One region of the Streptomyces sp. NBC_00414 genome, then DNA from elsewhere that is predicted to be linked to it. Evidence: predicted binding sites of a transcription regulator. Region 1 holds the regulator's gene; the other holds the start of a gene.
What was found. The regulator HspR, encoded in region 1, represses chaperone genes until heat shock. The targets are predictions, from matches to a motif close to TTGAGNNNNNNNNNCTCAA.
Positions count from the first base shown of each region.

Region 2: lon (endopeptidase La) is a predicted target of HspR. The motif match lies at 1,395-1,413, and genes of this name have one in related genera.

Region 1 covers NZ_CP107935.1:5,552,423-5,555,821, forward strand. Annotated here, with positions in the region: gene grpE (nucleotide exchange factor GrpE) at 1-169, shown strand, start outside; gene dnaJ (molecular chaperone DnaJ) at 257-1,456, shown strand; gene OHS59_RS24065 (heat shock protein transcriptional repressor HspR) at 1,464-1,937, shown strand; gene OHS59_RS24070 (class I SAM-dependent methyltransferase) at 2,021-2,749, opposite strand; gene OHS59_RS24075 (DUF397 domain-containing protein) at 2,742-2,957, opposite strand; gene OHS59_RS24080 (DUF397 domain-containing protein) at 2,950-3,144, opposite strand; gene OHS59_RS24085 (helix-turn-helix domain-containing protein) at 3,153-3,399, opposite strand, start outside.
Region 2 covers NZ_CP107935.1:3,650,818-3,654,216, reverse strand. Annotated here, with positions in the region: gene OHS59_RS15570 (rhomboid-like protein) at 1-523, shown strand, start outside; gene OHS59_RS15565 (GNAT family N-acetyltransferase) at 535-1,236, opposite strand; gene lon (endopeptidase La) at 1,436-3,399, shown strand, end outside.

The DNA of each region.
Region 1 (3,399 bases):
CGTGGCGATTCTGCAGCCGGGGTATCGCTTCGGCGAGCGCACCATCCGCCCCGCGCGGGTGGCGGTCGCCGAGCCGCAGCCGGGAGCGCAGCCCGCCAAGGGCGACGAGACGGACGCGGGGACCGCGGCGGCCGACGACAAGGAGAGCGGTGGCCCGGACGAGGGCTGACGTGAAACAGGGCGTACGCGCGCCCCTTTGCACAGAGAACGTCGAGCGCGTACGTGACGGTGACGTACGGAAGGAGGGGCGTCGAGGATGAGCACCAAGGACTTCATCGAGAAGGACTACTACAAGGTCCTCGGCGTCCCCAAGGACGCCACCGAGGCCGAGATCAAGAAGGCGTACCGGAAGCTCGCCCGCGAGTTCCACCCGGACGCCAACAAGGGGAACGCGCGGGCCGAGGAGCGCTTCAAGGAGATCTCCGAGGCGAACGACGTCCTCGGGGACCCCAAGAAGCGCAGGGAGTACGACGAGGCCCGCACCCTCTTCGGCAACGGCGGCTACCGGCCCGGCCCGGCGGGTTCGGGCGGTTCCTTCAACTTCGACCTGGGGGACCTCTTCGGAGGCGGCCCCCAGGGCGGAGCGGGCGGCGGTCCGCAGGGCGGAGCCGGTGGCTTCGGCGGCGGCATAGGGGACGTCTTCGGAGGTCTCTTCAACCGCGGCGGTCCGGGTCCCGGTACCCGGACGCAGCCGCGGCGCGGCCAGGACATCGACACCGAGGTCACGCTCAGCTTCACGGAGGCGGTGGACGGCGCGACCGTCCCGCTCCGGATGACCTCGCAGTCACCCTGCAAGGCCTGTTCGGGCACCGGCGACAAGAACGGCACACCGCGCGTGTGCCCGACGTGTGTCGGCACCGGCCAGGTGGCGCGCGGTTCGGGCGGCGGGTTCTCGCTGACCGACCCGTGCCCCGACTGCAAGGGCCGCGGCCTGATCGCCGAGCACGCGTGCGCGGTCTGCAGCGGCTCGGGGCGCGCCAAGTCGTCCCGGACCATGCAGGTCCGTATCCCCGCGGGGGTGTCGGACAGCCAGCGCATCCGCCTGCGCGGCAAGGGCGCGCCGGGCGAACGGGGCGGGCCGTCGGGCGACCTGTACGTCACCGTGCACGTCGACTCCCACCCGGTCTTCGGCCGCAAGGGCGACAACCTCACCGTCACCGTGCCCGTCACCTTCGCGGAGGCGGCGCTCGGCGGCGAGGTCCGCGTGCCCACGCTCGGGGGGCCTCCGGTCACCCTGAAACTGCCGCCGGGCACGCCCAACGGCCGGACGATGCGCGCCCGCGGCAAGGGCGCGGTCCGCAAGGACGGCACCCGTGGGGATCTCCTGGTCACCGTCGAGGTGAGTGTTCCGGCGGACCTGACGGGGAAGGCTCGTGACGCGCTTGAGGCGTATCGCGAGGCGACCGCGGAGGAGGATCCGCGGGCTGAGCTGTTCCAGGCCGCGAAGGGAGCATGAGGACACCATGGACGCAACCGGACGTCGTCGGCAGAACTCCTTCACCGGCAGGGCTTATGAGCTGACGGAAGAAACCCCGGTGTACGTCATCTCGGTGGCCGCCCAGCTCTCCGGTCTGCACCCGCAGACGCTGCGTCAGTACGACCGCCTCGGCCTGGTCTCCCCGGACCGCACGGCCGGGCGGGGCCGGCGCTACTCGGCCCGCGACATCGAACTGCTGCGCACCGTCCAGCAGTTGTCGCAGGACGAGGGCATCAACCTCGCCGGCATCAAGCGCATCATCGAGCTGGAGAACCAGGTCGCCGCGCTCCAGTCCCGTGTCGCGGAACTGCAGTCGGCACTGGAGGGCGCGGCGGCGACCATGCAGCAGCGCGAGGCCGCGGTCCACGCCTCGTACCGCCGCGACCTGGTCCCGTACCAGGAGGTCCAGCAGACCAGCGCGCTGGTGGTCTGGCGCCCGAAGCGCCCACCGACGGACTGAGTCCGAGCGGGCGAGCAGCCATGTTGAGGGGCCCGGAGGTTCATCGCGAACCGCCGGGCCCCTCAGGCAACGGCGGCTGACCGTCAGCCCGGTCGGTGCGCGACGAAGACGAACTCCCGGCCGGGGCGGTCGGGTGCGTCGCGGACGTCCTTCACGGTGTAGCCCTGCCCGGTCAGATCCGCCTCGATCTCGTCGCGCTCGCGGAAACGTAGGGTGGATTCCGAGGTCAGTACCTGTCCGTCCACGTCGAACACATAGGTACTGCGGAACGCCACCAACTGCCCGTCGACCCCGGTCAGTTCGGTCCAGCTCTCGACCGCGCCGACCCCCGGAATCTCCGTGATCCCGTACGAGGCCTCGCGGTTCCACTCCTCCCAGGCGCGCCGGGCCGGATCCCGGGTCTCGAAGACCAGATGCCCACCGGGCCGCAGAGCTTCGTAGGCGCCCCGCAGGGTGTCCCGCCAGGCCCGGTCGTCGACGATCTGCTGGGCGGCGTTGGCCGTCATGGTCGCCAGGTCGACGCGGAGGGGAGGCAGCGCGGTGGCGTCCCCGTGGATCCACCGCACGTGTTCGCCGCCGGGTTTGCCCCGGGCCACGTCGAGGGACGCTTCCGCCGGATCGACCCCGACGACGTCGATCCCCCGGCCGGCGAGCAGCAGCGCGAACACGCCGGTTCCGCAGCCGATGTCGAGCACGCGCCGCGCCCCGAACTCCTCCGCGATACGGACGTACGCGTCGAGGTCGCCGCGATCGGGGTCGAGCGGGTCGTAGATCGCGGCGAGCCGGGGGTGGCCGAAGTTCTCGTCAGCCATTGCGCTGCGCGCGGGCGTGCTGGAGAAGTCCGGCGAGGCCCTGCGGGGCGGTGGCGAGGATGGTGTCGGGGGTGTCGCTCTCGCGGAGGCGGAGGGTGCCGTCGGGGGCGGCGGCTATGTAGAGACAGTTGCCTTCAGGGCCGCCGCTGAAGGATGACTTCTGCCAGTTCAGCTCAGCACGGGGGCTTGGTTCGGTCTCGTCAGTCATGGGTCCGCTTGGTGGTGCGGGCGTGGTGGAGGAGTCCGGCGAGACCTTGCGGGGCGGTGGCGAGGATGACGTCGGGGGTGTCGCTCTCGCGGAGGCGGAGGGTGCCGTCGGGGGCGGCGGCTATGTAGAGACAGTTGCCCTGCGGGCCGCCGCTGAAGGATGACTTCTGCCAGCTCAGCTCGGACATGCGGCTCCCTAAAGGGTGTAGAGAAGATGCTGGATGAGGGCCAGCGAGTCCTTCACCGAGTGTGCATCGGGGGCCAACGATACGTCGATGGGGGCGAGGGCACTTTCGGTCAGGCGATCGAACAGCGCGGCGTACTCCAGTAGATGACTCTGCTCTGTCAAGTAGCGCGACCCCAGGGGTGCTTCGAGCACGACGGTGCCCAACTTCGTCTCGTGGGGCACGAAATGAGCGAAGTTCCCGCTGAGTGCCGCGTAC
Region 2 (3,399 bases), 1.9 Mb from region 1:
GGACGTGGCGCACCTGGCGCGGGCTCCGGCGCACGTGCTGGTCGCCAGTGCGCTGTGGGTCGCCGGCGGGATCACCTCGGTGTACGTGATCGCCTTCCTGCTGGTGCTCACCGCGTTGGAGCGGCGGATCGGCGGGTGGCGCGCGGCGGGTGTCTTCCTGCTGGGGCATGGCGTGGCGACGCTGGCCACCGAGATACCCGTCGGCCTCTCGGTCCTCCTCGGGCACCTTCCGGACAGTTCACTCCACCGCTACGACTACGGCATCAGCTTCGGTGTCGCGGCGAGCGTGGGCGCCCTGGCCGGGCTGCTGGGGCTCTGGCCGCGCTGGATCCTGCTCGCGGTGTCCGCCTGGCTGGTCGTCGAGGGCCTGGTCGCCTTCACGGACCCCCTGACCGACTGGGGGCACCTGCTGGCCCTGACCATCGGGGTCGCCACCTGGCCGTGGGTGCGACGCTCCCGGAAGGCGGCGGTGGCCGCCGCGGCTGCGTCGGCCGAGTCGGTCACCGCGGCCACTCCACCTTGACGGCCGGCCCGTCACTTCCCGGGGTCCGGGGCGTTCGGGGCGTCCGGAGCGGCCGGGGAGTCCAAAGGGTCAGGGGAGAACCTCGCGCTCGTCAGCCTCGCCTCCACGCTCCACCCGAGTGCCTCGTACAGACCCCGCCCCTCCGGTGTCGCCGCCAGGACGCCGGTCCCGGCGCCCTGGGCGATCGCCGCGTGAGTGAGGGTGCCCATGACGAAGCGGCCCAGGCCCCTGCGCCGGTGCGCGGGCGCCGTCTCGATCTGGTCGGCGACCGCGGTGAGGCCGGTCGGCGCGATCTGCCCGCGCGCGGCCAGCGAACCGTCCGCCGCGGCGACGAGGACCCGCGTGACTCCGCCTCGGGACCAGGCGCGCAGCCGGTAGCCGTCCGGCATGTCCGGCGCGGGGCCCGGGGCAAGGGGGGTCGACATCAGATAGCTGGTCCCCGGTTTGACCCACCAGCCGTCCCCGAGCCAGGGCGCGACCCGGGCGGGCGCCGTGAAGACCTTGAGCCAGACTCCGGCGCCGGACACCGCGTCGGCGACCTTCCGGACCGTGGCCTCCTCGACCTGCTCCTCCGTCGCGCCCAGCACATGCCGGGTGACGTGCCCGGCCTGGCCCACGTCCACCGTGTATCCCCAGGGCTCGGCCAGCGGGGGCGCCGCCCCGCGCGAGAGTGCCCATCCGTCCACCCAGGCCCGCACGGTCGCGTTCGGCACGGCCCACCCCCGTCTGCGTGACAGCCCACGGGTCGTAATAGCCCAAAGAGCTGTTGAGTCATTACTTGGGTGGACGATACGGGGCCGGTGGCCGGGTCCGACAGAAGCTATCGCTCACAGCGAACACCGGTGGGGGAACAATCAGTGGCTCACGTGCATTGAGTCGACATAGCTCAACTTGAATGCCGAAGGGGAGATCATGACTTTGACGTCCGAACCGCTCACTCTGCCCGTGCTGCCGCTGGACGACGAGGTCGTGCTGCCCGGCATGGTGGTGCCCTTGGATCTCAGTGACGCCGATGTACGCGCCGCGGTGGAGGCCGCGCAGGCCGCGGCCCGTTCCACCGGTGCCAGCAAGCCGAGGGTGCTTCTTGTTCCGCGGATCGACGGCACGTACGCGAACACGGGGGTGCTCGGCACGGTCGAGCAGGTCGGGCGCCTCGCCGACGGTGACCCCGGTGCCCTGATCCGCGGTCGCGGCAGGGTGCGTGTGGGCGCCGGTACGACCGGTCCTGGCGCGGCCCTGTGGGTGGAGGGTGTGCAGGTCGAGGAGACCGTGCCCGACCCGCTGCCCGGCTCCGTGACCGAGCTGGTCAAGGAGTACAAGGCGCTGGCCACAGAGTGGCTGAAGAAGCGTGCCGCCTGGCAGGTCGTGGACCGCGTCCAGCAGATCGACGACGTGTCCACGCTCGCCGACAACTCCGGATACTCGCCGTTCCTGACCACCGCCCAGAAGGTCGAGCTCCTTGAGACCACCGACCCGGTGGCCCGGCTGAAGCTCGCCACCGAGCACCTGCGCGAGCACCTCGCCGAGCAGGACGTCGCCGAGTCCATCGCCAAGGACGTGCAGGAAGGTGTGGACAAGCAGCAGCGGGAGTTCCTGCTGCGGCGGCAGCTGGACGCGGTCCGCAAGGAGCTGCGCGAGCTGAACGGCGAGGCGGAGGGCGAGGAGTCCGACGACTACCGGGCCCGCGTCGAGGCCGCCGACCTCCCCGAGAAGGTCCGTGAGGCCGCGCTCAAGGAGGTCGAGAAGCTGGAGCGCTCCAGCGACCAGTCGCCCGAGGGCTCCTGGATCCGCACCTGGCTCGACACCGTGCTCGAACTCCCCTGGAACGAGCGCACGCAGGACGAGTACGACATCCAGGGCGCCAAGACCGTCCTGGACGCCGAGCACGCCGGTCTGGACGACGTGAAGGAGCGGATCACCGAGTACCTGGCGGTCCGCAAGCGCCGTAACGACCGTGGACTCGGTGTCGTGGGCGGGCGTCGCGGCGGCGCCGTGCTCGCGCTCGTCGGCCCGCCCGGCGTCGGCAAGACCTCGCTCGGCGAGTCCGTCGCGCACGCCATGGGCCGCAAGTTCGTCCGGGTCGCCCTCGGCGGCGTACGGGACGAGGCGGAGATCCGCGGACACCGGCGTACGTACGTCGGCGCGCTGCCCGGCCGGATCGTGCGGGCCGTCAAGGAGGCCGGGTCCATGAACCCGGTGGTCCTCCTCGACGAGATCGACAAGGTGGGCTCCGACTTCCGGGGCGACCCGGCGGCGGCCCTCCTCGAAGTCCTCGACCCGGCCCAGAACCACACCTTCCGGGACCACTACCTGGAGGTCGAGCTCGACCTGAGCGACGTCGTCTTCCTGGCCACGGCCAACGTGCTGGAGGCCATCCCGGAGGCCCTGCTCGACCGCATGGAACTGGTGCGGCTCGACGGGTACACCGAGGACGAGAAGGTCGTCATCGCCCGGGACCACCTGCTCCCGCGCCAGCTGGAGCGGGCCGGTCTGGAGAAGGCCGAGGTCACCCTCGACGAGAGCGCGCTGCGCAGGCTGGCCGGCGAGTACACCCGTGAGGCGGGCGTCCGGAACCTGGAGCGGTCCGTCGCGCGGCTGCTCCGCAAGATCGCGGCGCAGCACGAGCTCGGCGAGCGGAAGCTGCCGTTCACGGTCGGCGCGGACGATCTGCGCGCGCTGATCGGCAGGCCGCACCACGTGCCCGAGTCCGCCCAGGACCCGGCCGAGCGCCGCACGGCGGTGCCCGGCGTGGCGACCGGCCTCGCGGTCACCGGCGCGGGCGGTGACGTCCTCTTCGTCGAGGCGTCGCTTGCCGACCCGGAGACGGGCGCGGCGGGCCTGACCCTCACCGGCCAGCTGGGCGACGTGATGAAGGA